DNA from 4 places in the Brevibacillus sp. MS2.2 genome. Region 2 is predicted to be linked to each of the others. Evidence: predicted binding sites of a transcription regulator. Region 2 holds the regulator's gene; each other region holds the start of a gene.
The links. Region 2 encodes Rex, which represses fermentation and respiration genes when NADH is low (regulators of the CRP and FNR family bind a similar motif). Its sites were predicted from a motif close to TTGTGAAATATTTCACAA; they were not measured.
Positions count from the first base shown of each region.

Region 1: a site for Rex is predicted at 4,230-4,247, ahead of HP568_RS20055 (helical membrane plugin domain-containing protein). Genes of this name have one in related genera too.
Region 3: a site for Rex is predicted at 3,916-3,933, ahead of HP568_RS10840 (nitrate/nitrite transporter). Genes of this name have one in related genera too.
Region 4: a site for Rex is predicted at 3,490-3,507, ahead of HP568_RS24430 (cytochrome ubiquinol oxidase subunit I). Genes of this name have one in related genera too.

Region 1 is NZ_JABSUZ010000024.1:26,202-33,981, reverse strand. It holds gene HP568_RS20090 (Rne/Rng family ribonuclease) at 1-281, shown strand, start outside; ribosomal protein L21 leader region at 339-417, shown strand; gene rplU (50S ribosomal protein L21) at 428-739, shown strand; gene HP568_RS20080 (ribosomal-processing cysteine protease Prp) at 753-1,103, shown strand; gene rpmA (50S ribosomal protein L27) at 1,111-1,404, shown strand; gene HP568_RS20070 (Spo0B C-terminal domain-containing protein) at 1,513-2,097, shown strand; gene obgE (GTPase ObgE) at 2,111-3,388, shown strand; gene HP568_RS20060 (PilZ domain-containing protein) at 3,397-4,062, shown strand; gene HP568_RS20055 (helical membrane plugin domain-containing protein) at 4,353-4,808, shown strand; gene HP568_RS20050 (NAD(P)/FAD-dependent oxidoreductase) at 4,851-6,029, shown strand; gene HP568_RS20045 (hypothetical protein) at 6,081-6,233, opposite strand; gene HP568_RS20040 (ACT domain-containing protein) at 6,419-6,862, shown strand; gene HP568_RS20035 (homoserine dehydrogenase) at 6,898-7,780, shown strand, end outside.
Region 2 is NZ_JABSUZ010000005.1:229,708-237,487, forward strand. It holds gene HP568_RS06735 (WIAG-tail domain) at 1-173, opposite strand, end outside; gene HP568_RS06740 (AAA family ATPase) at 352-1,863, opposite strand; gene HP568_RS06745 (hypothetical protein) at 1,856-2,383, opposite strand; gene HP568_RS06750 (cell wall elongation regulator TseB-like domain-containing protein) at 2,536-3,015, opposite strand; gene HP568_RS06755 (hypothetical protein) at 3,045-3,749, opposite strand; gene HP568_RS06760 (hypothetical protein) at 3,883-4,062, shown strand; gene HP568_RS06765 (amidohydrolase) at 4,126-5,430, opposite strand; gene HP568_RS06770 (redox-sensing transcriptional repressor Rex) at 5,447-6,070, opposite strand; gene HP568_RS06775 (ComEC/Rec2 family competence protein) at 6,086-6,991, opposite strand; partial or broken gene HP568_RS06780 (helicase C-terminal domain-containing protein) at 7,033-7,780, opposite strand, start outside.
Region 3 is NZ_JABSUZ010000009.1:120,439-128,218, forward strand. It holds gene HP568_RS10825 (molybdopterin oxidoreductase family protein) at 1-345, opposite strand, end outside; gene HP568_RS10830 (hypothetical protein) at 332-1,372, opposite strand; gene HP568_RS10835 (Crp/Fnr family transcriptional regulator) at 1,560-2,267, shown strand; gene HP568_RS10840 (nitrate/nitrite transporter) at 2,351-3,850, opposite strand; gene hcp (hydroxylamine reductase) at 3,996-5,291, shown strand; gene HP568_RS10850 (YcdB/YcdC domain-containing protein) at 5,355-6,734, opposite strand; gene HP568_RS10855 (hypothetical protein) at 6,904-7,780, opposite strand, start outside.
Region 4 is NZ_JABSUZ010000036.1:17,209-24,988, reverse strand. It holds gene spoIIP (stage II sporulation protein P) at 1-362, shown strand, start outside; gene HP568_RS24450 (pentapeptide repeat-containing protein) at 436-1,311, shown strand; gene HP568_RS24445 (hypothetical protein) at 1,416-1,811, opposite strand; gene HP568_RS24440 (sigma-70 family RNA polymerase sigma factor) at 1,940-2,524, shown strand; gene HP568_RS24435 (hypothetical protein) at 2,514-3,269, shown strand; gene HP568_RS24430 (cytochrome ubiquinol oxidase subunit I) at 3,611-5,026, shown strand; gene cydB (cytochrome d ubiquinol oxidase subunit II) at 5,016-6,029, shown strand; gene cydD (thiol reductant ABC exporter subunit CydD) at 6,029-7,774, shown strand; gene cydC (thiol reductant ABC exporter subunit CydC) at 7,771-7,780, shown strand, end outside.

The DNA of each region.
Region 1 (7,780 bases), on a different contig from region 2:
GTGAGGCTTGCAAGGGCCGAGGGAGAGTTTGGCGAGTAGACGAGCTGTTCCAGCGCTTGTACGCCGAAGTCACCGCATTGGCAAAGAGCCAAGATGCGGAGGCAGTTCTCGTGGATCTGCCGCCAAGATTGTTGGACATGATAGAGGAGTGGGAAAAAGCAGAAGCAGTTGCATGGCCTGTACATGTCTATAAGCGGCTTATCCCTTCTATGAACCCGGACGAGTTTCGCATTGGATACGTCGGAAATCGGGAAGAGGCGGAACGGTTACAATCGAAATAACTTGACTGGGCTATTATAGCTATGATAACCTAATGGTTGTCATGCAGATATGCCTCGTGCATACTGTAACCGCACGAATCAGGTACATAAGCCGTCGCTCGTCGACGCACCTGTAAAGGCGAGTCTGAGTATAGGAGGTGCACACAGTGTACGCAATTATCGAAACCGGTGGAAAGCAATACAAAGTTGAAGAGGGAGCAGTTCTCTTCATCGAGAAATTGGCTGGCAACGAAGGAGACGTTGTTACTTTTGACAAAGTTCTCTTCGTAAGCAAAGACGGCAAAGTTACTGCAGGAGCTCCTACAGTAGCTGGTGCAACGGTAACTGGTAAAGTAGAAAAACACGGTAAATCTGCAAAGATTATCGTGTACAAATACAAAGCCAAGAAAAACTACCGTCGCAAGCAAGGTCACCGTCAACCATTCACCAAAGTTGTGATCGAGAAGATCAACGCTTAATTGGTGACTTGTTATGATTGAAGTGATCGTGAGCCGTGCGCAGCACGGTATCCATGAAATTAGTATTTCCGGACATGCCAATGCGGGTGCCTATGGGGCAGACATCGTTTGTTCTGCTGTATCAGGCATCAGCTTTGGTATATTAAACGCCATCCAACCTTTGACCGGCATCACTCCTGATGTCGCTGTCGCACAAGAAGGCGGTGGGTTCTTGAAGTGGAGTCTGTCTTCTTCGGATGATGAGGCTACACGCGAGAAACAACAGCTTTTGGCAGAGAGCATGGTTATTGCTCTTTTGTCAGTTGAGGCGAATTACGGTAAATACGTAAAAGTAAATGATCGTAAATGGCAGGGAGGTGTCTGATATGAACATGCTGTTTAACTTGGACCTTCAGTTTTTCGCATCGAAAAAAGGGGTAGGTTCCACAAAGAACGGTCGCGATTCCATTTCCAAACGTCTGGGCGTGAAACGTGGCGACGGGCAATTCGTTACTGCTGGTAACATTCTCGTTCGTCAACGCGGAACAAAGATTTACCCAGGTGCGAACGTAATGAAAGGCGGAGACGACACTCTGTTTGCAACTGCAGATGGTGTTGTTCGTTTCAAGCGTCTGGGCCGTGATCGCAAACAAGTTGTGATCGAGCCAGTTGCTTCCGAAGCGTAAATATTTGTTAAGAAAAACCCAGCGATATAGCTGGGTTTTCTTTTTGTCCGGCTCTTTTTTATGGTACAATAGATGGGAAAGATATTCTTATCGACTTGGGTGAATGTGATGGGGGACGAGCGGAGGCTGTTTACGCATCAGACAGACCAACTGCTGACCGTTCTGAACAGGCAGCGGCATGACTGGTTGAACCACGTTCAGGTTCTGCTCGGCTATTTGCATTTGAACCGTACTGAACAAGGAGAGGCCCATTTGAAGCGCATCGCACAGATGGCGATGCAGGAATCGATGGTTGCCCGATTGAATAGCTCCTTGTTGTCCGTCTTCTTCTTGACATTTAACGCACTGAACAATGAATTGCTTTTAGAAGTAGACGTGTGCAATCATGTGGATCTCACGCGAGTAGTTTTGGACGAGCAAGACTTGTTTCAGTTGGTGTCAGAGATATTATGCACAGTGAACGATCATGTAGACCAGAGCGGGTACGAAGCAGCCAGTATGCAGGTAAGCTTGCAGATGGATGAGCGTGGCGTTCATTTTCGTTTTGACCTGGCCGGTGTACTTCGTGCATCCGGAATGGAAGAATTGGAAAAGCTGATACGTAAAAGCGAACAGAGTACGGTGGAGGTCACCGAGTGGATACATACGGAAGAAGAATGGGTCCTGAATTTGGTGGTCCCATTCGCGGAATGAAAGAGGTGACACCATGTTTGTCGATCAGGTAAAAGTATATGTAAAAGGCGGGGACGGTGGTAATGGAGCCGTCTCCTTTCGCCGGGAGAAGTACGTACCGCTGGGTGGTCCAGCGGGTGGAGATGGCGGTCAAGGGGGAGATGTCGTATTTGTCGTGGATGAAGGTCTGCGTACACTGGTAGATTTTCGCTATCAACGACATTTCAAAGCCCCTCGCGGAGAGCATGGCCGCAACAAATCTCAGCACGGAGCAGGCGCGGAAGATATGGTCGTGCGCGTTCCACCGGGAACAACTGTCATTGATGATGATACCAAAGAAGTGATTGCCGATCTGGTGGAGCAGGGTCAACGTGCTGTGATCGCAAAAGGCGGACGCGGAGGACGAGGCAATATTCGTTTTGCCAACTCTTCGAATCCAGCCCCACACATCTCGGAGAACGGAGAGCCAGGTCAAGAGCGTTACATTGTCATGGAGCTCAAGCTGATTGCAGATGTGGGCTTGGTTGGTTATCCGAGTGTAGGAAAATCCACGTTGCTGTCCAGTGTGACAGCGGCGAAGCCAAAAATTGCGGCGTACCACTTTACCACGCTGACACCGAATCTGGGTGTTGTGGACTTGGGCGAGCAGAGTTTCGTTATGGCTGACTTGCCAGGATTGATTGAAGGTGCGCATGAAGGTGTGGGTCTTGGTCACCAATTCCTGCGTCACGTAGAGCGGACACGCTTGATCGTCCATGTGATTGACATGGCAGCGGTAGATGGACGCGATCCATACGAGGATTATTTGCAGATCAACCGAGAGCTGACGATGTATAACCTGAAGCTCGAAGATCGTCCACAAATTGTAGTCGCAAACAAAATGGAACTGCCAGAAGCAGAGGAAAACCTGCGTATTTTCAAGGAAAAGGCTCCAGATGTGAAGGTGTACGAGATTTCTGCTGCAACCCGTCAAGGCGTGCAAGAATTGATGTATGCGATCGGGGATACCTTGGCGACGATTCCGGACAAGCCTGCTGTCGAGGAAGTTGCGGAAGTGGAAGAGCGCGTGGTGTTCCGAGCAGAAAAAGAACCAGAGGCATTCGAGATTACGCGTGATAACGAAGTATTCGTCGTCAGCGGTGAAAAGATCGAGAAGCTCGTACGCATGACCAATCTGAACAGCTATGATGCAGCCCAGCGTTTTGCAAGACAAATGCGCAGCATGGGTGTAGATGATGCTCTGCGTAAGCTGGGAGCAAAAGACGGGGATACCGTTCGGATCGGCAAATTAGAGTTTGACTTTGTGGAGTGACAAAAACCATGATTGATATCCCATCACTGAACCCATTTTTGGGGGATAAACGACTCCAACGCGGTGCGTCGCTACCGCTAATCATCTCCAAGCAGGTGAAGACACCTGTCCAAGTTTTGGTTGAACATGCAAAGGGCAGTTATCTCGTAGTTTCCTACGAGATGAAGCCTGAAACAAAAGCAGAGCTTCTCGGATCAACTGTACGCATTCGTTGGGAGACGGATGCGGCAGTGAATACCATTGATTTGGAAGTAGTTTCGGAGCAAACGCTTTGGCCGATCAAGCTTTTAGGGATGATTCCGATTAGTGTAGGGGTAGAAATTACACAAAAGCGCAAGCAGGATCCCATCTCCCCAGATCTCGGTATTTCTGTCCCTTACAAGGTGATGGGAGCCAGACCGATCGAAGAAAAAGGCGAGGCAGTGTTGCTAAAATTCTCTCCTACCCGTCTTGTTTTGGGAACGGACGGTTATGTGTCGAAGGGCGATTTTCTCCACTTGTCTTTCAAGATACCGAAGCAAGCGCAGGAGATCGTCATGATGGCGAAAATCGTGGAAAAAACGTTCCAAGACAAGGAATCAATCATTGAATTAATCTTTACGGATATCAATGAAAAGCACCATGAACTCATCAAAGAATACTATAAAAAGCTCTCAACTGCCGCTTCTTCCTAAGGAAGCGGTTTTTTTCCTTTGATGTTCCTGCGAAGAAGGTATATAGTAGAGTACATAGAGTTCTAAATCGAGCCTGTTCACTTCATGATTTGTTGTGTACGCTTTCCTGAATAAATACATGTGAAATCATTCACTTTTGATTATTCGAATCCGTTGTCTGCTTTACTTTGTGAAAAATGTTACAAACAATTTTTTACCGGATTTTCAGGGAGAATAGCGGCCGTTACTCGTATGAACAGGCATCGAGAATGAAAGGCCTCTATTCCAAAGCAAAGGAGGACGTTTTTTTTATGTCTCAAACAACTACGCAACAAGCTCAAGCTGCTGCTGAAGTAGCAAGCACTGCAACTCTGGCACCAGCGCAGCAACAAGATGTACTCGATCAGTTGATGAAACCAGAAATTCAAGAGTCACTGAACGTATTGGTGGCGAACCTGCCTAAATTGGCAGAACTGACTACTCTTTTGACCAAAACATATGATTTGGTACAAACAGTAGCCAATGATCATGTGTTGATCGACGACATCAAAGGCGGAATGGAAGAGTTCGTAAAACCGATCTCTGATAAAGCGAAAGGTATTGCGCAAGCAGCCATTGAAGCCAATGACCGTGTTCATGTAGAAGAGTCTACTATCGGTTTGTTCGGTATTCTCAAAATGCTCAAGGATCCGCAAGTACAAAAAACATTGCGTTTCGCACAAGCATTCCTGGAAGTATCAGCAGAACGTCAACAACAAAAACGCTAGTTTTTTTATTATGGAATGTAAGACAAGGACGGAGGATTGGGCATGGCGAAGCATATTCTGATTCTAGGCGGCGGTTATGGCGGTTTGCTCAGCGCATTGACCGCACGTAAATACATGACGGCTGAAGAAGCGTCGATCACGGTGGTAAACCGTTTTCCTACTCACCAAATCATTACGGAACTGCACCGCTTGGCAGTAGGAAACCTGTCTGAACAAAACGTGGCGCTCCCTCTGGAAAGATTGCTGCGTGGCAAAGAGATTAACCTCGTAGTAGATTCGGTAGAAAATATTGGCCTCGATTCCCAACGCGTAACATTGGCGAGCGGCGAGTCCATCAAATACGATGCTTTGGTAATTGCGCTGGGTAGTGAAACCGCATTCTTCGGAATCCCGGGTCTGCAAGAGTACAGCTTTACACTGAAGTCTGTAGAAGAAGCAAATCGTCTGCGTGCACACCTCGAAGAGCGCGTGATTGAATACAAGACGAGCAAAAATAAAGCAGATGCTACCTTCGTTGTAGGTGGTGGCGGTCTGACAGGTATCGAGCTGGTTGGGGAATTCGCTGATATGTTGCCAAATCTGTGCCACAAACACGGCGTAGACTTTGCAGACGTATCCATCTACTGCGTAGAAGCAGGTCCATCCATTTTGGCTGGTTTTGCTCCTGACCTGGTTGAGCGTGCGAAAACGAGCTTGGAAAAACGCGGCGTTCAGTTCCTGACAGGCGTACCTGTAACGGAAATGAAAGAAACCACGGTTTGCCTGAAAGATGGCGGTACCATTGAAACCAAGACAATGGTATGGACAGGTGGCGTACAAGGAAATCGCGTAGTAGCGGAGTGCGGCGTGGAAGTAAACCGCGGACGTGCAACTGTTACCGAATTCCTGCAATCCACTTCTCACCCTGATGTATTCCTCGCAGGTGACAGTGCGGTCGTAATGGGGCCAGAGGGCCGTCCATTCCCTCCAACTGCGCAACTGGCATGGCAAATGGGCGAAGTAGTGGGACACAATCTCTTCGCGCACTTCAACGGCACCAAAATGGATACCTTCAAACCGGTATTCTCCGGTACATTGGGTAGCCTGGGCCGCAAAGACGCGATCGGAACAATTGGTGCAAGCCAACTGAAGCTGAAAGGCCTGCCAGCAACCTTGATGAAAGAAGCGAGTAACGTTCGCTACTTGACTCATATCAACGGTCTGTCCTCTTTGGCATACTAATCGAATCAGGAAAACCCGGGATGATGGTGTCCCGGGTTTTTTTGTGCTTGTTTATCCGTTTCCGCTTGGATCTTCAATCACGTTGGGGGATTGTGCCATCTTTTTGCCCCGCATGTCATTGCCAAACTGTTCGAGACTGCTTGGCTTACCCGCTGGGTGATTGTTACGGCGCTCCGATTTATCTGACTTTCCACGTCCGGCCATTTGCCTTTCACCTCCTCCATACGATACGCATTATTGTGCGCGAAGAAGCTCCCCCTCATGTAATCAAAGTAAACCAAATATGATCCGATGAAAAAAAGTGACGGATAAGGATTGTCACATTACATGCTATCCGTTATAATGTCCTCTATGAAGAAACAACTGTTTTTCTCAGGAGGACACAACGCATGAAAAAGGAAGAAAAATTCTACTTGATTCGATCTGACATCCTGCCAGAATCGATTGCCAAAACGATTGAAGCCAAGAAGATGCTGGAATCCGGCGAAGTGGATACCGTAAATGAAGCGGTTGAACGGGTGGGATTGAGCCGCAGTGCTTTTTATAAGTACAAAGATGGCGTTTTTCCGTTCAATGCGATGATGAGCGAAAAAATTATGACGTTTACGTTCTCTTTGGATCACATGTCAGGTTACTTGTCCAAAGTGCTCACATATGTGGCCGATCAAGGTGGAAACGTGTTGACCATCAATCAGACGATTCCACTTCAAGGGATTGCTACCATATCTATGTCAGTCGATATGGCTAATCTTCGCGTATCTAGCACGGAGTTTTTGGATAACTTGCAGCTGATCCCGGGCGTTCGCAAAGCGATGATCGTCGGTAGAGGCTAAGCAAAACACAATCAAAGAAAAGGCAGGGGAGAGACATGGAGAAGCAGAGCATTAAATTGGGATTAATGGGATTTGGGACAGTCGGGACTGGTGTCGTACGCATTATTCAAGCACATCAAGAGGATTTGCAAAAGCAAACCGGCCTCAGTATTGAGATTTCTCGTATTCTTGTTCAGGATGCGGAAAAATCTCGGAATATTTCATCCATGGTGGGTGCGCTGACCACTGACCCTGCTAGTCTTTTGGATGATCCGGAAATTGAAGTCATCGTAGAAGTAATTGGTGGAATTCACCCTGCAAAGGAATACATTTTGGGTGCACTCGAACGAGGCAAGCACGTAGTAACTGCCAACAAGGATCTGATGGCGTTGCACGGGGCCGAAATTTTAGAGAAGGCGCAAGAAAAGGGCTGTGACGTCTTCTACGAGGCAAGCGTGGCAGGTGGCATACCGATCTTGCGCGCGTTAGTAGAAGGGTTCTCCTCAGACCGTATCGCGAAAATGATGGGGATCGTCAACGGGACGACCAATTACATCATGACCAAAATGAGTCAAGAGGGCGCAGAATATAGCGAGGTATTGAAAGAAGCGCAAGCACTGGGCTATGCGGAGCAGGACCCTACCTCCGATGTAGAAGGCTTTGATGCCGCCCGCAAAATGGCAATTCTGGCAACACTGGGCTTCCGTGTACCGATGAAGCTCGAAGATGTGGACGTAAAAGGAATCAGTTCCGTGAGTAAGGAAGATATCGCCTATGGCAAACAACTGGGCTATGAAATCAAGCTGCTCGGACTGGCTCGCCGTGACGAAGAGGCGATTGAGGTAAGTGTGCAGCCGACTCTGGTTCCAAAATCTCATCCACTCGCTTCCGTAAATGGCGTCTTTAATGCCGTGTACGTACATGGGGAAGCGGTAGGGG
Region 2 (7,780 bases):
AGGGGAGGTATTCTGTGAGTGCTCTCCAAATTACTTTCAAGCAGATTTAATTCGAGGTCTTCCATCCACTCCCGATCAGGTGATGATGTATATGAGAGCGGTAACTCGTTCATGGTCTGCCTAAAGGTTTTACTCAGACTTTTGTTAGCTTTTCGCCGGTTCACATTGGCCATAGGGTCTCCTTGCCTCCTGATTTCATTCCCGTATCACTTTTGTAGGATATTCATCCATTTCCCTATTTGGCACCGTGTCTACAAAATTGTTTCACCCTGATTTGCCAAAGTTGCCAGCAAACACAAAAAAACCTGCTTCACCAACTCTTCCTTTGGCTAGCAGGTTCTTTATCTTCACTTATACAGCAACTTCTTCCTTCGTTTGTGACAATAGCGCCCTGAACTCATCGCCTTGCAGAACTTCCGCTTCCAACAATGTATACAAGCCCGTTTGGAATACGGAGTCGTACTGTCTCAAAAGATTGCGAGTTTCTACGAGCAATCCCTCCAGCAAACGCTCAACCTCGTCATGAATCCGATTCTTATCCACGTATTGCAAATGTACAATCCCTAGCTCGGACATACCGCTTTGTACAATTTCCTGTGCCATTCCCAGCGCTTGCTCGAAGTCATTCTTCGATCCAGTACTGCGCCCACCGTAGTAGATTTCCTCCGCTACGGCTCCCCCAAGGCTAACCATGATTTGCTTCTCCATTGCTTCCTTGGTATACAGATAGCGGTCTTCCATTGGATTTTGTCGGACGTATCCTAGTGCTTTGCCACGTGGACTCAGCGTGACCTGCGAGACAGAGCCTGGTCGCACACTCTCACTGACAATGGCATGTCCCAGTTCGTGGAGTGCAACGCGCTTCTTCTCTTCCTCTGATGCTTGACGATCTACCTTCTCACCGAGCATGACCTTGTCCACTGCATAGGCAAAATGCTTCGCCGTGATCTTTTCCTGACGGTCACGCATGGCATAGATGGCTGCTTCATTCGCTACACTCTCCAACTGTGCGCCAGAAAATCCGAATGTCTCCTGTGCCACTTTTTCCAATGTGACATCCTCGCTTAACGGTTTATTGGCCGTATGAATGGTCAAAATCTGCTCGCGTGCTGGTTTGTCTGGAAGATCGACGCTAATATGGCGGTCAAAACGACCAGGACGTAACAACGCTGCGTCGAGCATGTCCTTTCGGTTCGTAGCTGCCATGACTAAAATCCGCGGCTTGTCAGTCGTAGCTACACCATCCATCTCCGTCAACAGTTGATTTAAGGTTTGATCGTATTCACGCTGCTGTTGACCGTCCCTTTTTCCACCGACGACATCGATCTCATCGATAAAAATAATCGCGCTGTCTTGCCCATTTTTCTCTGCTAATGCCTTCGCTTCTTGAAACAATTCACGGACGCGTTGTGCACCGACACCCACGTACATCTCTACAAACTGCGAACCTGATGCCGCCACAAAGGCGGAATTTGTATAGTTCGCTGCCGCTTTCGCCATCAGTGTCTTACCCGTACCAGGTGGACCTGTCAAAAGAACACCTTTGATCGGGCGAATCCCATACTGCTCAATTTTGTCCTTGTACACGAGAAAATCAAGCGATTCCTTCAATTCTTTTTTAGCGCGTTCCTGTCCACCGATATCCGCAAACTGCAAGTCCGATTTTGGCAGCTCATGCTTGTTTGCTTTTCTTTTCCCACCGAGGGCCACATTCCCGCCCTGTCCATTTTGCTGACGGATGACCAGAAAGTAAATCGCTCCCAGTACGGCTCCGAACACCAAGAATGGCGTAATATTTACACCAAGAAAAACAAGAAAAATCAACAGTGCAGGTACGACGCCGATCAGTACTTCCTTACGCACGTGCCGTCACCTCTTTTTCAATGGAACGGGGTATGATGGTGTAAAAATCCTCCGTTCCTTTTTTCAAGTAAACATAAATGTTCTCGTCATCCATCAATGCGGATGCTTCGTCCAGCTGATTCCCCTTTTTCCATTGTTCCACGAGGGCTGGAATGCGGCTATATTCATGCAGCTCCACGGCTTCTGTAAACACAAATTGACCGCTCTGCCATATATCGTTCATCGCTGTCGATTGGTTGTCTATGTCAATGACCACTTCTTTTTCCCCAGCGACCTTTTGTGTTTCCGTTAGCAGATTACGATATTCTGCTGGAAATGCGTCTGGCTTTGTAACAGTTACATCTATTTGAATTTTATCTTTGCTGATCTCCAAATTGCCCAATGTTGCGGACTGCATTTGTCCAATTTCTGCACGGATTGGCTCCTCAATCTCCATCTTTTGATACAAGAACCATCCTCCGAACAGGAGTGCCAAGGTTGCCACCAAAGATAATCCAATTACGCTCTTTTTCAACTGCACGGCTACTCCCCCCATATATATCGTTCTCGTTCTCTCTCTTTGCAACGTCCCCAGTATATCATATGAGTATATCAATTTCTTATACAGATGTTGGATGGAATGCCAAACAGGCCTTCTCCCATAAGGAAAAGGCCTGTCGTCAAGCAAGCGTATTAGGTTGGCGCGAGCACGTATGAGGTTAGCAAAGCACCAGTGAATAGATCATAGTGAATATAGTGAAAACGACCGTCTTTGTCTTTGACAGTGACTTCCCAAAATTTCTTATCGTTTTCGAGACCAGGAACTAAATGAGTGATCTCCGATTGAGGGAATGACTTGTAAACCGCCTCTTCTACATTCTTTTTTGGAACAGCTAGATCCATTCGATCGAAGCTTACCTTCTGATCTGTCATCCATGCTACAACCTGTGTACCCGCCTTATTTTTCCCGATGACGACAGCGTAGCTCTCTTTGCCTCGATATTCATCAATGGATTCAATCTCCGTGATTGTCGTGCGATCAAAGACCCACTGACGAACGGTTTCCTCAAATTGATTGCGCTCTCCTGCTAAAGAAGCCGTCAGGTGATAGGCGAACCCAGCTCCCGTAAGTAAAATGACGGCTACGATTGATAGGATAATTCGTACTAACACAGCAAAGTAACTCCTTTACGTGGCTGACATTACAATCGGAACCGAAGCTGATCTCTCTTCACTCCAACTGCCGTTTGTATTTGCAAATCCAGCTCCAGTTGGCGAAGCTGCCCCGTAGTTGACTCGTACCATAGTTGGTAATTGACTTTCATTCCGTTCGTTACGTTTGAAGTCAAATCTTGAATAGGGAAGGATGGACCTAACCACATCGATAATAACGAAGAGACTTCCTCAGGTGGAACCGCTATCCGATATCCACTCCATCCTTGCCCTGTAGTATCTTCAAGGCGTTCAGGACTAACCGATTGTAAAACTCCCTTGAGCAATACTCCGTGCTCATACGGGGTGAACATCGCATACGGCAGTGCGGCATGATCCTGTATCTGGCCATTAATTCGCACCGATACGGGCTGCCCATCTTTTCTGGCTATTTCAAGCTGGTGACCACCAATTTCTCCTGTGAGCTGAAATTGCTCATTTTGAAATCGCCCATGCAAGGTCTGATCCTGCATGTATACCAGAAATGAGCGCTCCTCGTCCTTCGTGATCTGCTCCAAAAGCTCTGCTACCGTCCTCGCTGTCTGCTCCGTTCCTGCTGTTTGTCTGACCGCGGACGCAGTATCTGTGCTGTCTGTATTGGCTGATCGACTTACTGTCCCCAATACAATCCCAAGCAGAAATAGACCGAGTAGGATAGGAATGAGCCACCACAGCATTTTGGGCCGGATGTACATGTCGTCCCCCCTGTCCCATTTTTGTCTTTAGCCTATGCTATACGGGAAGGTTTTAGAACGACACGGAAAAGTTGCTAATCATAGCTTAAGGTCGGGCGGTCATACTACTTATACACCCCGAGGAGGTGAGCGCGTGACATCTTCGCAACAAACCACATCTCCTGACATACTTGGGTTTCTGTTACAGGAATACCGCGTCTCCTGGGCAGGATTGTCGTCTCCCTTGCGTCAATGGTCGCACACACCCACTCTTCATTTTCGCCATCATCTCCTGACAAAAGCTGTAGCGAAAATGAACAACGGAACGTCGTAGTATCCAATTCCCCTACCTACACCTGCACTGCCTTACTCCTGTCCCCCACCTGACAGGAGCCTTTTACCGTTTTAATGTTTGGAATACGCGGTTTGCTTCGTAAATCGCGCGCTCCTCATCGATAGTCAAGAGCTTATGATTACGCATCAAAAATTTACCCGCTACAATCGTATCTTTCACATCGCGTCCATTTGCCGCGTACACCACATGTGAAATCGGTTGGTGAGCCGGGTGGAAATGGGCTTGGTGGCTATCCAGTACGATCAAGTCAGCTTGCTTGCCTACTTCAATGCTTCCGAGCGTTTCCTCTTGGAATACCCCTTCTGCGCCATAACGAGTTGCCATGCGAAGTGCTTCCTCTGCTGGTACGGCTACTGGATCGTTGTTCACACCTTTGTGCAGGATCGCAGCGAGTTTCAATTCCTCAAACAAATTCAAATTGTTGTTGCTTGCCGAGCTGTCGGTACCCAGTGACACGCTTACACCTTTTGCCAACATTTTTGGAACAGGCGCAACACCGCTTGCAAGCTTCAGGTTGCTCACTACATTATGAGAAACTCTCACATTGTATTTTGCCAAAATGTCGATTTCTTCATCCGTTAGGTGAACAGCGTGCGCGACGAGTGTTGGGCGATTGAACATACCCAGCTTTTCCAAATGAGCAACTGGACGCAGACCGTAGTCCTTCTCGTTTTGACCGACTTCCCAAGCCGTTTCAGACATATGGATATGAAGTGGCAAGGAAAGCTCATCAGCTTTTTCGATAATTTGGGTAATAAATTCTGGCGAGCAGGTGTACGGTGCATGCGGTGCCATCATGACGGTAATGCGCCCGTCTGCCTGATTATGCCATTCTTTTGCAAAAAGAGTCGCGTCTTTCAGCTTTGTTTGACGTTCTTCTTCAGAGCACAGACCGATCATACCGCGGCAAAGGCGGGCACGCATGCCTGCTCCATCGACTTCCTTTGCCACAACATCCATATGATCATACATATCTACAAACGTGGTGGTTCCAGTACGAATCATCTCGATAAGAGACAATTGGGTACCCCATTTTACTGTGTCTCCCGTGAATTGTGCCTCCAATGGCCACATTTTATCTTCCAGCCATTGTTGCAGCGGCAAATCATCTGCATACCCTCGTAGGAGGGACATACCAGCATGTCCATGCGTGTTGATTAAGCCAGGCAGTATGTAATCACCTTTTTGATCGATGACTTCATCGTATCCTGCTTCCGATAGGTCCTCAGGAGTTGGGCCCACATACGTAATTTTGTTGCCTTCGAACGCTACGGCACCATCGTAAATGACTTCATTCGTATCGTTAACGGTAATGACTGTTGCGTGAATGAGGATCGTCTTTTTCATAGTATACACTCCATTCTTACGTCAAATAGTAGGCCAAGCTTTGCAGGTTGGACGTCACATCCGCATAGTGAATGCGAACATCTTTCCCTGCGCGAATCGTCGTAGGGGCAAAATTCAAGATCCCCCTGATACCCGCTTGAGTCAACTGATCACATACGGATTGCGCTGCAGGTGCCGGTACCGTAATAATCGCGAGCTTGATTTGCTTGTTTACGATTGTTTCCTTCAGCTCTGATAAAGGCTGAATCGGTATCCCAGCGACTTTTTTGCCCTGCTTCTCTGGATTACTGTCAAAGATGGCCGCAATCCGCATGTTATCTTTCAAATAAGCGTTGTAGTTACTAATGGCATGGCCCAAATGCCCAGCTCCGACCAAAGCGACACGGATTTCATCGGTTAGCTTCAGAATTTCACGGATTTTTTCCACCAGATAATCGACATCGTAGCCGATTCCCTTTTTTCCAAAATCACCAAAAGCTGCAAGATCTTTTCTGATTTGGGCAGGATTCACATCAAGATTCTTGCCCATCTGTTGGGAGGAAACGGTGGTCACCTCAACTTGCTGCAAATAACTGAGGTAACGCAGATAAATCGGCAAACGACGGACGACCGCTTCTGAAATCTTTTCGTGTTTTGCCACGTTCGGTCTTCCCCCCTAATTCTTTTGCTTCAAAATCCGATATTCTTTTCCATTCGATAAAATGGTAATGGAACCGTCGTGGCTGGTAACGTATGTCTCGGCCCAAGACTCACCCAGGCGCTCCATGACTTCCGTCTGACCGTCTTTCATTTGATCCCGCGATCGGCCTGTCTGAATAATGGCGACCTGAGGATCGACCTGCGTCAGAAACGGTTGCGAAGAGCCTTGATTGCTCCCTTGACCGGCTACCTTTAGCACTTCCGCCTTCAGTCTGTCATTTTGCCGTTCCAACAGTCGCTCCTCTGCTTTTTCATTCACTGCGCTCATAAATAAAAATCGCAATTGACCGTGCGTCAATCGAAAAACGAGAGAATTGTTCTGAGGCGATAAAAATAACGGTTCATCCGGGAGCAAAACTTCCATGGAGATTTCCTTGTCAAGAGTGAGTACTTGTCCTTGCTCTGCTTCCATCTGCTTTTGGTTGGAGCGAAGCAGCACGACATGGCGAATCGATGGTGCAATCAGCTTGGGCAAAATGACGGCATCTACAAGCACTTGCTCGCTCAATGAAACGTAGCCTCCCATATGCTCAGGCAGATCGTTCGTCAACACTACATAATCGAGCCGTGTGATCTTGAGTTCTGCCAAGCGCGCCGAAAGAACGGGCCAATCTTCTGCCGTACCCGTATCAATCAGCATCGTTTTGCCACCTGGCATTCTCAAAAGCGTACTCTCACCATGCGGAAGTGCCAAGTAAGTGATAATGAGACCCGAAAATTCCTGTTCTGTCTCTGTTTCAAACGGGTCATCTATCTTCACTGCTGCTTCTTGCAAATACAAATGGCTATCAATCGAGCATGCGCAAAGGAAAATCGCACTAAGAACTACAATCCACCAAGGCCACGCTTTTTTCCATAACATTTATTTTATCACCTTAATCCCTATGAGACTATTGCTTCATTTTATGAATCTGACAGGGATTGCATACTAAGGAATGGCTCTATGCGCTCTCGCAACGTTGGCCATGGACCGCTTTCGATCTGAAATGGCGGCAAAGATTGAAGGAAAGAGCGTCCATATCTCGACTCAACCACACGTGTGTCTAGAACGATCACGACCCCGCGATCCAAGTGGTGGCGAATTAATCGACCTACCCCTTGTTTAAATTGCAGAACAGCTTGTGGAAGAGACAAGGACATAAAAGCGTTTTTTCCTTCTGCCTTTAAAAGCTCTGCCCTTCCTTGATAGACTGGATGATTCGGTGGAGCAAATGGGAGGCGAACAATGACTAAACTGCTCAGCCATTCCCCCTGGATATCGACACCTTCCCAGAAGCTGCTCGTCCCAAGTAGGACACTTCTCTCCATGCTTCGGAACAGACGCACCAGCTTGCTCCGATTGTTGCTATCAATCCCGTGACCAAATAACGTATACGGTTCTGGGGCCTCCGCAAGGCGTTCCTTCATTGCTTGGTAAACAAGTCGAAGCATCGAGTGGGAGGTGAACAGGATCAGCGTCCTTCCTTTCGAAGCCAGTACGACATCCACGCACCCTTGAATGACCGCCTCCAAATACGTATGGTCACTCTCTTTGCCTGGTGCAGGGAAATCAGATGGAATCAACAGTAATCCCTGCTCTTCATAGTGAAACGGCGATGGCAGTGACAAGGTACGCACTCGTTCCTCGGGCAATTGGTCGAGACCAAACTGG
Region 3 (7,780 bases), on a different contig from region 2:
CAACTCCTTGAACCTGGAAACGATCAAGTCAAGTGCTTCTTCCCATGACGCTTCCCGAAAACCTTCTGCCGTGCCTTTTAATGATGCATCTGTTCGAATCAACGGCCGCTGTATCCGATCCGGATGGTTCACCTGCTGATAGGCCGTCACCCCTTTTGGGCACATCTTACCCAGATTGACAGGGAAATCGTACCGTGGCTCCACTCCGATAATCTTGTTCGTCGTTGTATCTACACGCAGGTTCATTCCGCATTGCATACCGCAGTAGCAGCAGTGCGTGCTGACCAATTTCTCGTTCGGATGTATCTTGTTTTCCATTACTTTAAAAAATTTATCCTTTGGCATGTTGATTTGCCTCCCTGGCATTGATCTCGTGCGTAGGAACTCCTGTGAAGCGGAACATCCGGTATTTTCTGCGGCACGGCAAGCAAAGTTCAGCCAAGTGGAATCCTTCTTCCATTTGAAAAGCCATTTCGTTTTTACCCAGCACGCTGATTACATCTGCCGATTGTTCCGCAGAAACAAACTCATTGCTGCACACTTTGCACTTTTTCATTTCCTGTTCCCCATAGTGCTCGCGATAATTTCGTGCAAACACACTCATGGGACGGAACGGTATGTGAGCCAGTTTTCCGAATGGCAGATAAATCAACGTCACAATCACGGCAAATTGATGCGTGACTGAAATGACCGGGTGCCCAAAGCCGCCTAAGAACATGTTGCTTGCGGTTAACATCAAGCCTGTCACGCTGATAAACAGTAGCAGGTATAAAGGCAAAAAGTCGTAGACAAAGGATTGTTCAGCCCGTGCCTGCATGTTCTTGTGTCTGCGATACAAAGCCATGACTGCTCCGCCGATGACCATAAAAGCAGTAATGTTCAATGCGTTGTAAAAGAGAAAAGCAACCCAGCCATCCGCTTGTACGGTCAGAACATCCACACCCATGAACACGACCTGATAGTAGCCATTGTCCGTCATCGTGAAATACATCCAGCCAAACACTAACGGAAAGGTGACAAACGCGGCCAAGATGCATCCCCATCCCAGCAAAATATGCTGTGTCCAGCGGTACCATCCCCGATTCCAAATAAAGCGATAGATGGCCAGATGATCCACCGTTGTATTTGCCGTGTTTTTACGAAAGAGAAGGCGTAGCCCCTTTTTCAAAATGACATTCGTTGGCGGGCGATCTGCCCAAGCAGAAAATCGATAAAGGAAACCTCCGATAAAGACAAGCGTTCCCACCATATAGCCGTAAAGCGCCAAATCAATATGCGTGAAAAAACGTGTTCCCACGTAACTTAAGACGAACAAGCAAGCAATGATGATAAAAGCACGCTTCGCCACTTTGGAAGCAAATAGATAGTTCATACAACACCCTCCCTGCTGCTGCTCATTTTTTCCTTTCGCTCGAGACCATTGTAGCAACGGCTCGTAACCCAGGTTGTGATTTACCTCACACCACTGCCACAATCAGGACGATTTTCCTACCCCCAACCATCGATTTCGGATGATATAATGAGTTACCTTTGTATCCTTGTTGTAGGGGGGACCCCACATGACCGGAAATGGCACAACGTTTGTGGAGCAGATTTCTTCCGATTTTGTGAATAGCCTTGAAACGTTTTCTGTTCGGAAAAATTTCGTTCCCGGAGCCGTTCTTTTTTTGGATGGTGAAAGAGCCGATCAGCTATTCTTAATTTCGTCGGGCCAAATCAAGCTCACAAAGAACACAAATGATGGAAAAGAACTAACACTGCAAGTATTTGGTGCTGGAGAGCTAGTCGGCGTCTCCGGGCTCTTCGAACAGGAATTAACGTACACCTCCACAGGCACCATGCTGATGGAGGGTGAGATATGGATCATCCCGCGACAAGGGTTGGAAAAAATGCTCATCAAAAACGGTCAATTTTGCGTAGACTTCCTGCGTTGGATGGGATTGATGAACAGGCGGATGCAGTCCAAATTTCGTGATTTGCTACTCAATGGCAAAATCGGCGCCTTGTATTCAACGCTCATCCGCATGAGTAACACGTACGGCAAGCCACACCCCGACGGAATCCTCATCGACCTTTCCCTTACCAATCGTGATTTGGCGCAATTCATTGGTCTGACAAGAGAAAGTGTCAACCGGATGCTTTCCGATCTGAAAAAACAGGATTCTATCGATCTGCTTCCCCACGGGCATATCTTGATTAAGGACCTTGCCTATTTAAAAGAAGCGATTTATTGTGATGACTGCCCTCCTGATATTTGCCAAATGTGAGCAAACTCTACATATTTTCGTGCACAAAAAAAGTCCTGGACTTGTCCGTCCAAGACTTTTTTTCATGAGTGATTCAAGTTTCTTTATCCATGTCTTTGCTCCGCGAGCTCACTGAACATGCCAGCATAGTACTCGACGTCTCCTGCATCGTCTTTAATCGCGCTGATCGTTAACCATTGGAGATACTGATCTCCATTTTTCCGGCGATTCCAGATCTCTCCTTGCCAATAGCCATTCTTCTTGATCGAGTCCCACATCTTTTGATAGAAGTCCGCACCCTGTCTGCCTGATTTTAAAATATTGGGGGACTTGCCAATCACCTCATTCATCTCATAACCGGTCACTTTCGTAAAAGCGTGGTTCGCACTTTTAATAACTCCTCGTGTATCGGTAATCAGTATCGCCTCTCCCGTCTTTTCCATGATGGTTGCGGCGAGCTGCAGCTTCTCTTGATAAAACATCCACATCACCAAAACCAAACTTACCAGTGCAAACTGAGATAACGCCATGAAACCAATCGCGTAATGCCCGGTCAAATTAAACAACATCGTCAAGATCAACGGCGGGAAAAAGCCTCCTAATCCCCCCATCGCAGATACGATCCCATTTACAATCCCTGCTTGCCGCGAGAAATACATCGGCACTAATTTGAACACGGCTCCGTTACCGATTCCAGCACATGTCGCCACCATCAAGCACCCTACCGTATACATCAAAATCGATGGCGAAAACGATAAGACAATACCAGACAAGGCGAGCCCGGCAAACACAATTATCAATGCCTTGAAGGGATTCCACTTATCACCTAGCCAGCCTCCCAATGGTCTTGCAAGTGTTGCCAAAAGAATGAACCCTGCTGTTCTCATCCCTGCATCTACTTTATCCAATTGGAAATGGCTCACTAAAAAATTCGGGAGATACACGGTGAAAGCAACGAAGCAACCAAACGTAATAAAGTAGAACAAACTGATTAACCATAGCTTTTCGTTTTTATAGACACTCTTGATCTGCTGACCAAGGGGAGTCACTACCTTAGGTTCATTTTTATCCCCCATCAAGAAGGTAAGCACAGCAAATCCCACAAGCAATAGCATGAACATCTGTACAGTAGTGGCCCATCCAAATGATTTAGCCAGAACTGGCGCTGCAAAGGTGGTGATTGCTGTACCAATATTCCCCATACCGTAGATTCCGTTTACAGAACCATGCTTTTCTTTCGGATAGTATTTAGGTAGAGACGTGACACCAACGGAAAACACCGCCCCGCCTATCCCTATAAATAGCCCGCCGATTAACAAATCTGTATAAGTGGTCGCCTGGCTAATATAAAAAACAGGAGCCAGCAGCAAAAGAAAGCTTATGCTAAATAAAATTCTCGCGCCAAATCGGTTACTCCAATATCCAACAGGGATTCGCAGCAACGATCCAAGAAGAACAGGAATCGCTGTCACCCACGCCACTTCGCTTGCACTCATGGGTACGGTTTCTTTGATAAAAGGCATGAGCGATGACAGAATGACCCATACCATGAAACCGACCGTAAGACTCAACGTCTGTAACGGCAACTGCCATTTTCGTACCATAAACAACACCCCTCACTTGGGAAATCTTCTTCATCCACTATGATAAGAGGCAAAGTTTGGTTTCGTTGTGATTTTAATCACAGCTCCTTCCAGACGATCCGCTTATAATCAAAGCGAAATCTTGAATCGAAGGAGTGGATTATACATGTTTTGTTATCAATGTGAACAGACTCCGACAGGTGGTTGTAAGGTCATCGGCGTTTGCGGAAAGAATGAAGATCTTGCGAGTATTCAGGATACAATAATTTTTGCTTTAAAAGGAATTGCAGCTTATGCCACACATGCTCGTCAACTCGGCTATATCGATCCTGAAGTGGATGGGATTACTCAGGAAGCCCTCTATTTTACATTGACGAATGTGAATTTTAACTTGGATGAACATTTGCAAATGGCCATGAAAGTAGGCAAAGCCGCCATAAAAGTCATGGAGCTTTTGGATCGAGCTCATACGGATCATTTCGGAGTCCCGCAGCCAATCACAGTCTCACAAAATAAAATCGAAGGAAAATGCATCGTTGTTACGGGACACAATCTGTTTGCTCTCGAAGAGCTGTTAAAGCAAACAGAAGGCAAAGGAATCAATGTGTATACGCATTCCGAAATGCTGCCCGCACATGGCTACCCCGCACTGAAGAAATATCCTCATTTGAAAGGAAACATCGGGAAAGCATGGTACGATCAACGCCAATTGTTCGAGAAATTTCCAGGTGCCATATTGGCTACAACAAACTGTGTGATGCCTATTCGAGGCAGCTACGCCGATCGTTTCTTTTCCTATGATATAACCGGTTTGGAGAACGTGACGAAAATTGTAGATAACGATTTTGCGCCGCTCATTGAAAAAGCATTGACTCTCCCTGAAGTCTCCATCGAATCGGAACTGACATTGACGACCGGGTATCATCACAAAACAGTTCTCGGCATCGCCCCTGAAATCATTCAGGCAGTCAAGGAAGGACAGATCAAACGCTTCTTCGTTATCGCTGGTTGTGACGCTCCTGGCAAGGGGGGCGAGTATTACCGTGAATTGGCTACGTCCTTACCGCCAGAAACCGTCATTCTTACTACCTCCTGCGGAAAATTCCGTTTTAACGATGTAGATTTCGGCACCGTGCCAGGTACCGACATCCCAAGATATATCGATTTGGGACAGTGCAATAACTCGGTTTCTACCATTACGATTGCGGCTGCATTAGCCGATGCCTTCGAGTGTGAAGTGAACGAGCTGCCGGTAAGTATCGTTCTTTCCTGGTTTGAACAAAAAGCGGTTGCCATCCTGCTCGGTCTGTTTAGCCTGGGGATACAAGATATACGGATTGGCCCAAAATTGCCTGAGTTCATTCAGCCCGGGGTTCTGCAAGTACTGCAAGACTTGTTCCACATCCAGTTGATTGGTGACGCCCAAGAAGATATGAAGCAAATGCTCGGAATCACTCAGTAGACATAATAGAAAAAACGGCTGTCAGAGAGTTAGTGGTAAGACTAACCAATGACGGCCGTTTTTTCATTCTTTACCTTTTAAGGAACTGATCCATTTTCCTGTGTGTGCGTCGACAACTCCTTTGTCTCCGCTGAGGCGGTAAACAAGCCGCGGTTTTGGTTCCTCTACCTCGTTAAAGTCTAAATCCGGTAGCAAGTAGTAGAGTTCGAGCGATTTTTTCACGGCTTGCTCCGTTTTTTTCGCAAAAGCCAGGTCTACTCTCTGCATGTTATTGTCGAGAATAACGGGCGAGGTAAGCTTCTCATCCCCTATAATACTGCTGCCTGAGGACGAGTTGACAGCTATTTCAAATCTTGCGTACCTAATCAGAATACCATTTTTCAACCATCCAAAATGCACTTTATAGTCCCGCCAATTCGTCTCCTTCCCCCTCGGACCTCCATCATACGGCTGTGGATCAAGCATATAAATATCTGCCAACTGATGACGGAGCTTCGTTTGCAGGAGATGGATTGCGCTTGCCTCCGCCTGCTCACGGGTAATTGCTACATCTTTATGACTCGCCGCCTTTGGAGCTGAAGCAGCGGGCATTTCCTTCAAACTCTTGAACGGTTGCTTTGGTTTCGCCACCGCCCCATCGCCATCGATCATCACGCCTGAGATCGCATCTACCATTTGCGGATCGGTTGGTAGGTAACCGTAGACTAACATGTATTTCTCCCCATGATCTCTACTGGAAAAACTCTCATAATACAAGGTTGGCTCCGTTTTTTGTTCCAACAGCTCGCGCGCTTCCTTTTCCGATATGATTTGGCTTGCGTCAGGCAACTCCCCCTCATACCATAATCGATTAAATCGCAGAACCTTTCCGTCTCCTCGCGCGGTTACAGCGATATAATTGTCCTTAAAAGGAATCCCATTCTCTACTCTCTGAAATTTAAAATAGTACGTACCGTCGCTCTTGTAATCGACTTCATTTGGCTCTATTAAATTCGCTCGTTCCTCAGAAGGAATGACTTTTGTGAGAAACTTCATTACTCCCTCAAGAGCAATTTGCTTGCTATTCGTTGTAGCAGAGCCAGGGGCTTCGCTGTCTTTGTCATCATATTGATGATAGCTTAACAGGTTCCCTGAGACAGGATGAATTTTATAGCCGACACTTGATTTATCTGAATGATGCCAACTAAGGCCCCATCCCGCATAAGGTGTAAAGTCGTCATACGGTTCGATGTATTCTCCATAGTCATACTCATAGCCTTCGGGAATAGTCACCCATTTCTTGGCGTATTCAATAGCCTCTTGTTCTGAAAGAATCTTTTCTGATTTTTGCTCAGCCGCCTGTACCAGTGTACTCTCATCTGCAATATTGCCTAGTACGAGTAAGGATGAAAGCAAGAGAATCGACAATCGTTTCCAAAATCCTTTTGTCCTACTTTGCTTCATACACATGTTCCTCCTCTATCTATTCCCGTTGATTTCATCGGATCATTACGGATTTCATCACATCGATATTTTTCCATTCCTTGTTAACTTTATATCAATATACATATTTTGTAAAACAAAAAAAGAGACGGTTTCCCGCCTCTTTTTCCTCCACCTTGACTTGCTATTTCTACCATTTCGTTTCCGTTTTGTGTTCAATTATTTGTACGACTTTTGGTTCAACTTCTTTCATCATTTGTTTCAGTAAATCATCGCTGATCGTTACTTTATTTTTTCCATCTTGAAGCTGTCCTTCAGCCTGTGTTCTTGCAATCACATCAATGACTTGTTGTTTCGAGATATTTTTCGAGGCTGCAACCTCCACAACAGATTTTCCTTTTGCTAGTTCTTCTTTTAACTCCGTCGGGCTCATTTTTAGTAGAGCAAACAGTTTTTCATCGTTTATAAAATTATCAGCATAATAATCAGGCTTACCGTCTCTGGAGAAATAACCTTCTACTTCACTGTTTGAAGGTGTAGGCGCTACCGGAGAAAGACTAATTGTATTACCTTGAACAAATGCTTGGTAACCCTCTCCTCCTGATCCCTTCTTGGTGTAATTCAAGATAAATGTTTTTTGATTGGGATTGTCCATTTGCTCCATGGCAACCTCGTAATCTTTGATGTTGCCGTACAATTGATCAATAAGCTGATCTACCTTCCCCTTGATTTCCTGATCGGGTAAAGTAATGAGTGGTTTCTCCTTAGGCTCCCAATTCTCTTGCGTCAGGTCTTGAATCTCATCCGTAATACCGTTTGTATGGAGGGTAATCTTTTTGCCAGTTCCTCCTTTTTCCTGCAAGACGATGCTTAGTTGTACCTTTTTGGTTGAATCATTGGGGTCTCCAAGGTAGCTTGCATGAATAATCTCAAACGATTTTGTTTCGGGAATGGCACGATACAGCTTCTCAAGTGTTGCTTTCCCAGCCTCATCCAGCTTGACTTGTTCAGAAGTCATTGGTGCTCGAGTAAGCATGTCAATCACAACAGGTGCTGCAAATGCTGCG
Region 4 (7,780 bases), on a different contig from region 2:
TCGATATTCATCGGGACAGTGATGAGCCACGCAGCAAGGTAGCGATCACGATCAATGGCAAAACCTATTCCCGGATGCTGTTTGTAATCGGAACAGCGAATCCGAACCATCTGGCGAACAAAAAGCTGGCGGAAGAGCTGCACGCCCGTCTGGAAGCCTCTTATCCAGGTTTGTCGCGGGGGATTATCCTGAAAGGCTCAAACCAAGGGAACGGCGTGTACAATCAGTCCATTTCCGAGGGAGCCCTGCTTTTGGAATTCGGTGGTACGAACAACACCTTGGAAGAAGGCTATAATACTGCAGAAGCCTTTGCCGAAGTCTTTGGGAATTACCTGATCGAATCTCAAATTGCATTCCAATAAACGGTCAATAAAAGTAGCACGATTCTTTTCGCCACATGCGAGAGAATCGTGTTTTTTTCCAGGAGGATCATTTATGGCTACGCATCAAGAACACATACAATCAACTGACGATAAAAGTCGTCGTCATCTTCAGGGGGACTGTGAAAGCTGCTTTGGCTTGTGCTGTGTGGCATTGCCTTTTGCTGCTTCCTCTGACTTTGCCATCAATAAAGACGCAGGCAAGCCCTGTAGTAACTTACAGGCAGACTTTCGATGTGGTGTACACACAAAGCTGAGGGACATCGGCTTTCGCGGATGTACGGTCTACGATTGCTTTGGAGCTGGTCAAAAGGTGTCTCAAGTCACTTATGGCGGCCAAGATTGGCGTAAAGAATCCGGATCAGCGAAGCAAATGTACGAAGTATTTCCGATCATGTGGCAGCTTCACGAGCTTCTTTGGTATTTAACGGAGGCGTTGACCAAGCAAGCTGCCCAGTCCCTCCATCCTGCATTGAAGGAAGCGTTGGCGGAGACACAACGCCTGACGGATCACAGTCCTGAGGACATCCTGAAGCTGGACATCGCTTTTCATCGAGCAAAAGTTAACGAACTATTGTTGCAGACAAGTGAATGGGTACGTAAGGACGCGCTTGCCAAGTACAAAGGGGGCAAGCAAGGAAAAACCTATGGCCGAGGCGCTGATCTCATCGGTGCCAAGCTCAAAGGTGCTGATTTACGAGGAGCTCAATTGCGCGGCGCTTATTTGATTGCTGCTGATCTGAGAGGAGCAGATTTGCGGGGAGCTGACCTCATTGGTGCAGATTTTCGCGATACAGATGTGAGCGGAGCGAACTTGACGGAGACGTTGTTTCTCACGCAGGTTCAGCTCAACGCGGCGAAGGGCGATGCAAGCACCAAGCTGCCACCTTCGTTCACGCGCCCACCGCACTGGGCTCATTCCCAAGCATAAAGCTTGCAAAAAGCAGACTGTCCGATGTGGATGGTCTGCTTTTATTATTGATTCAACACTACTTTCGCCAGACATGTGATTCCCTCCAAGACAAGACGCATTTTTTACGAGGTTGGATTTGAATGTAACCCAACTATTTCTATCACTTCGACTACCGCTACTTTTCTTGCACCTTCCATAAAATATCCGAGCACACCCAGCTCCATTCTTTTTGTGTGAACCTCTTTTCGCATTTGGGGGAAAAGAATCCACATGCGAGCTGTTCCTTCTGTAGGAACTGGGCTTGTGTTATCTAAAATGATTTCTCCGTGATCATCCTCAAATTCAGGATGGATGGCAAAGATGCCTGTTATGCTCGTGTCATCCCCATCGTAAGAAAAATCACTTCGATATCCTTGAAACGGCGTCACCTTTCTTCCGCCTTCATTTTCAGAGTAAAATCGATACTTCACCCGAAAATCAGCGGGGTGCCTCCTTATTTCTTGATAGGGTATCCACATGTTAATTCCTCCGATCTTTGAAAAACGTTGTTAATACATTTCTACTTTTGCCGTATTAACTATCGTGAGGCTCACAACCAAACAAATTGCGCAATTTGTTTATTCCATCCAGAAGGGAGGGGAAGTAGTTGGAGATTGCCCAAGTGAACACAGGCATCTGCCAAAACGAAGAACATGAAAGGCAAGCGGAAAGCATGTCGACCGAAACTTTTGCCCAAATTTATGGTGCTTATTATAAGCGCGTCTACAAATATATCTGCTATCGGATCAACAATCATTATGCAGCAGAAGAAATATGCAGTCATGTGTTTGAAATGGTGATATCAAAATACAGCAGCTTTTCGCCGGATAAATCAAACTTTGAGGTCTGGTTGTTTGCGATCGCCAGAAACGCAGTGACAGATTACTTCCGCTCACAGAAGAAAAGAATCAGCTTTTCATTGGATTCGATTCTGAATCTGGTCTTACCGAAGTCGTCACCGGAGGACATCGTGATCCGCGACGATAATCATCAAGCCTTATTTCGAGCACTGGCGAAGCTGAGTGACAAGGAGCGCAATATCATCGCCATGAAATATGCGGCTGGTCTTAAAAACGCAGAAATTGCAGAACTTCTGGGTGTCAGTGGTTCAAATATTGGCGTCGTGCTCTACAGATGCTTGAAAAAGCTGCAAATGGAATTGCAAAAAGGAGGCTTCCGTTATGAAGAGTAAGCATGATCTAGACGATTTTCGTGAACTCACCGACTTGCTTACTGATCTGGAACTAGATGACGCCACTCCAAAAGCCAACATATATAATCGGCTGAAATTCAAATTGGAATCAGGAAACATACAACTACATGATAGCAAAAAGGACGGGATCAATATGAAAACGAATAAATGGAAAGCTGCTACCGTTAGTGCTGTTGCTGTTGTTTGCCTTTTAGGGGCATTCTCGACTACATCGTTTGCCCAAGGAATGCTCCAGACGATCTTGGCACGCTTTCAGGTCGGGAACATGGAAATTACCCAATATGATAAAGAGCTGCCTGCTACACAGTCCAATACCCAAGGAATCGAGATACCTGTAGAACACAAGGCCCCCCCACAGATGACATTGGAAGAAGCACGCGCAGCCAGCGAAATGGACTTTCCGGCACCGACATGGTTGTCAGAGCATTATTCCTATAAAAACACGGTCGTTCATGGCAAGGGTATGGTAGAAATTCAGTATAAAAAAGAGAACGAGTTTATTTCCTTGTTGATTTCAAACGGTGGCGAAAACGGCATCAACACGACAGAGGGTGTCAAGATCGAAACCATTGGCGGGAAAAAGGTATATTTCGCCAACGGGATCGTGATTTGGGAGCATGAAGGATTCACGTACGAGCTGTACCAGATGGCAGAGAAGAGCTTTGATGCTGCTACTATCGGCAACATCATTGATTCCTTGTCAACGAAATCCGTCAAAAAATAAGCGGTTGTTAACTGTTCCACTCAAGATGGGCCTAGTAACAGGGCCCATTTTTCTATGTGCCGTCACAGAGTGTTAAAAATCATGTAACGAATCGGACACCCTCTAGGGTCAAAAGTCCTGCTACAATTATACATGACCGGAAATATACAGGGTAAAACAAAACAAAAAACTCTCTCACGAAGATGAATGCGAAAAAGGGGGTTACAAGAGAGAGAATCATTTGTGAATTTTTTCACATAAATTTGTGATTTTTTTCACAAAGTCGTAATAAATGCTGGTTTCCCCACTGGTATAATTCCGGTACATAAAGGCCAAAACGCGAATAGAAAGGGATCTTGTACATGGATATAGTGGATTTGGGACGACTTCAATTTGCGATAACGACTATCTTCCATTTTGTTTTTGTGCCGATTTCCATCGGGCTTTCATTATTAGTAGCCATTATGGAAACGATGTATGTGGTAAAAAAGAATGACTTGTACAAAAAAATGGCCAAGTTTTGGGGAACCTTTTTGCTCATAAATTTTGCTGTCGGGATTGTGACAGGGATCATGCAGGAGTTCCAATTTGGGATGAACTGGTCTGATTTCTCACGATTCGTCGGCGACGTATTTGGAACACCGCTAGCGATTGAGGCCCTCTTAGCATTTTTCCTCGAATCGACTTTTATTGGGCTTTGGGTGTTTGGTTGGGATCGTTTGTCCAAAGGTGTGCATCTCGCATGTATTTGGCTCGTATCCATCGGAACGATTCTTTCGGCTCTTTGGATTTTGGCAGCCAACTCGTTCATGCAGCAGCCAGTCGGCTTCGCTATCAATAACGGACGTGCAGAGATGGTCGATTTCTTCGCTCTCCTTACCAATGGACAATTACTATATGAATTCCCGCATACCGTATTTGCGGCATTTGCGACAGGTGCCTTCCTGGTAGCAGGTATCAGTGCTTGGAAGCTGTTGAAAAAACAAGACGTTACATTCTTTGTGCAATCTTTCAAAATTGCGATCGTGGTAGCATTGATTTCCTCTCTTGCTATTGCTCAATTCGGTCATGGTCAGGCACAGTATTTGGTTGCTACCCAACCGATGAAAATGGCAGCGAGTGAAGGGCTCTGGGAAACAAGCTCAGATCCAGCACCTTGGACAGTTTTTGCAACGATTGATCCAGAAAAACAAGAAAACGGTTTTGAAATAAAGATTCCTTATCTGCTTAGCGTCCTGACGTACAATTCACTTTCAGGTTCTGTACCGGGCATGTTGGAATTGCAAGCAGAGTATGAGAAAACCTACGGTCCAGGAAACTACATTCCACCCGTTCGGACGACCTTCTGGAGCTTCCGCATCATGGTAGCGGGCGGTAGTGCAATGATTTTGCTGGCTTTGTACGGGGCATATCTCGCTTTACGCAAAAAGCTGGAACAGCCAAACAAGCGGTTCATGCAGTTGATGGTTGCGGGTATCTCGTTGCCATTCATCGCAAACTCGGCAGGGTGGATTATGACGGAGGTAGGGCGTCAGCCGTGGACGGTATTCGGGCTACTGCGTGTTGAAGATTCAGTTTCGCCAAGCATTAGCACAGGAGAGGTATGGTTTTCTCTCATCGCCTTCACGACGATTTATCTCATCCTGCTGTGTCTCTTGGCTTATCTGTTTGCTCGTGTGGCCAAAAAAGGACCGGATATGGATAGTCATGGGGATGTAGAGGATTTACAGCTTCAGGACCCATTTGATCGTGTAAGGAGTGAACGTTATGGAGCTTAATGAACTGTGGTTCTTGCTCATTGCCGTTCTGTTTACCGGATTTTTCTTTCTCGAAGGCTTCGACTTTGGTGTCGGAATGGCGACACGTCTGCTATCACGAAATGATTTGCAAACCCGGGTTTTGATCAATACGATTGGCCCGTTCTGGGATGCCAATGAAGTCTGGCTGATTACAGCCGCTGGTGCGATGTTTGCAGCGTTTCCGGAGTGGTACTCCACGATGTTTAGCGGGTATTATCTCGTGCTTACGCTGATTCTACTTGCGTTGATTGGACGCGGCGTAGCATTTGAATTTAGAGGCAAAGGGAAAGGCGAGGCTTGGAAAAAGACGTGGGACGCAGCGATTCTGATTGGAAGCTTTGTACCGCCAATGTTGTTCGGAATGGTCTTTGCCAGCCTCGTGAAGGGTGTGCCGATTGATCAGAATATGGAAATGACTGCTGGCTTCTCTGACATTGTGAATGGTTACTCGCTGTGGGCAGGTGTGACAGTTACAGGACTATGCTTGTTGCACGGCCTGAACTTCATCTCGCTACGAACCGTGGGCGAGCTGCGTGAAAAATCACGTGTACTGGCAGCAAAGCTGTTGCCGATGCAAGCGGTTCTCATGGCGGTGCTTGTAGGGTGGACATTCATGGTAACCGATCTCTTTGAGCGCCAGGGTATTTTGTTGACAGCAGCCGTACTCTTAGGTGTTGTGGCTTTTGTACTGGCTCGTCACTTCTTGAGACAAGGCCGGGAAGGATGGGCTTTCGGGATGACAGGTGCGATGATCCTTTTGACGTTTGTCTCGATGTTTATCGGCTTGTTCCCACGGGTGATGGTCAGCACGATTGATAGCGCGTTTGATTTGACCCTCTATAATGCAGCTTCGAGTCCTTACACGTTAAAAGCAATGACCATTGTTGCAGCAGTGCTTTTACCGTTTGTGCTTGCCTATCAGGCGTGGAGCTACTTCGTTTTCCACAAACGAGTCACTGAAAAGGATCATTTGGAGTACTAATGGACAAGGAATTGTTCCGCTTACAAGGAATCCGACCGGTTATGCTGCTGCTAGCCGGTCTTTCCCTCCTGCAAAGTGCGGCGATTATCGGTCAGGCACTACTCTTGGCGAAGTCGATCGCAATCTTGTTTGAAGGTCAAGCCGTTCAGATGGCGTATCAGCCGCTTGCACTGTTTTTGGTCATGATAGCCGCTCGTCATACCATCGTTTGGCTGCAAAAGAAAGTCGCTGGCCGTTTTGCTGAAGCTTCCAGTGAGTCTTTGCAAGAGCGAGTTCTATCTCGATTGTTCGCGCGTGGTCCACGTTTTGCCGCCAGTGAAGGAAGCGGAAAACTTGTTACGCTTGTCCTAGAAGGTGTAGAGCGTGTACGCACCTACCTGGAGTTGTCTGTTCCGCGTACGCTGGATATGGTTTTTGTTACGTTTCCGCTTCTGGCATTTGTCTACATGCAAGATGTGATTTCTGGACTGATTCTGACGGTAACGATGCCTGTTCTCATTGGATTTTTTATCGTACTTGGTCTGGCGGCGCGTAAACAGGCAGACAAACAATGGCGTTCGTATCGAATGCTATCCCATCACTTCACCGATTCGCTTCGCGGGCTTGCGACGCTCCGGTTTTTGGGACGTAGCAAAGACCATGGGGAAACCGTCGGGCGAGTGAGCGATCAATATCGATCTGCTACGATGCGTACGTTGCGGGTGGCCTTTTTGTCTTCATTGGCACTCGACTTCTTCAGCATGCTGTCAGTTGCGTTTGTGGCGGTTGGTCTTGGGTTGCGGCTGATTGAAGGAAACTTTGGATTTGAAACGGCATTGGTCATCCTGATTGTTGCACCGGAATACTTTTTGCCAGTACGGATGCTGGGATCGGACTACCACGCCTCATTGGATGGCAAGGAAGCGTTGGGGACTATTCGTACCATTATCGATAGTGCCGCCACGGATGAACATAAGGCGGAGCCACAAGCAACAGATAGCCAGACGTCTCTGACAGGTGTTTTGGATGGAACGATTACCTTGTCCGATATTCGTGTCGTCGGTGAGGATGGAAGACAGGTACTGGGTCAGGTATCTGCGGAATTGGGCAGCAACATGAGAAGAGTGGGCATTGTAGGGGCGAGCGGGGCTGGAAAATCAACCCTCCTTGGAGTGCTAGGCGGCTTTTCTGATCCCGAAGCTGGCGTGGTACAAGTAGATGGGCAACCCATTACGGGGGATGCGAAGCAGGAGTGGCAGCGGCAAATCGCTTACATTCCACAGCATCCGTATTTGTTCAATCAATCGTTGGCGGATAACATTCGCTTCTATGAGCCGGAAGCGACGCAGGAACAGGTGGAGCAAGTGATTCGTGATGTTGGTCTGGGAGAGCTGGTGGACAGCTTGCCAAATGGCTGTGACGAAATCATTGGCGAAGGGGGACGCACGTTAAGCGGCGGACAGGCACAGCGGGTTGCATTGGGACGTGCACTGCTTGGTAACCGACCAGTGATTTTGCTCGACGAACCGACTGCTCACTTAGATATTGAAACGGAATGGGAGCTCAAACAGACCATGTTGTCGGTGTTGGGGGACAGGCGCGTATTTTTGGCCACGCATCGCTTGCATTGGATGCGAGACATGGATTGGATTTGGGTAATCGACCAGGGACGGCTGGTAGAAGTGGGGACCTATGAACAGCTCGTTGCACAAAAAAGTGTATTTTATCGGTTGTTGACAGCTGGTGCCAAGGGGGAGAAAGGATGAAGGAAG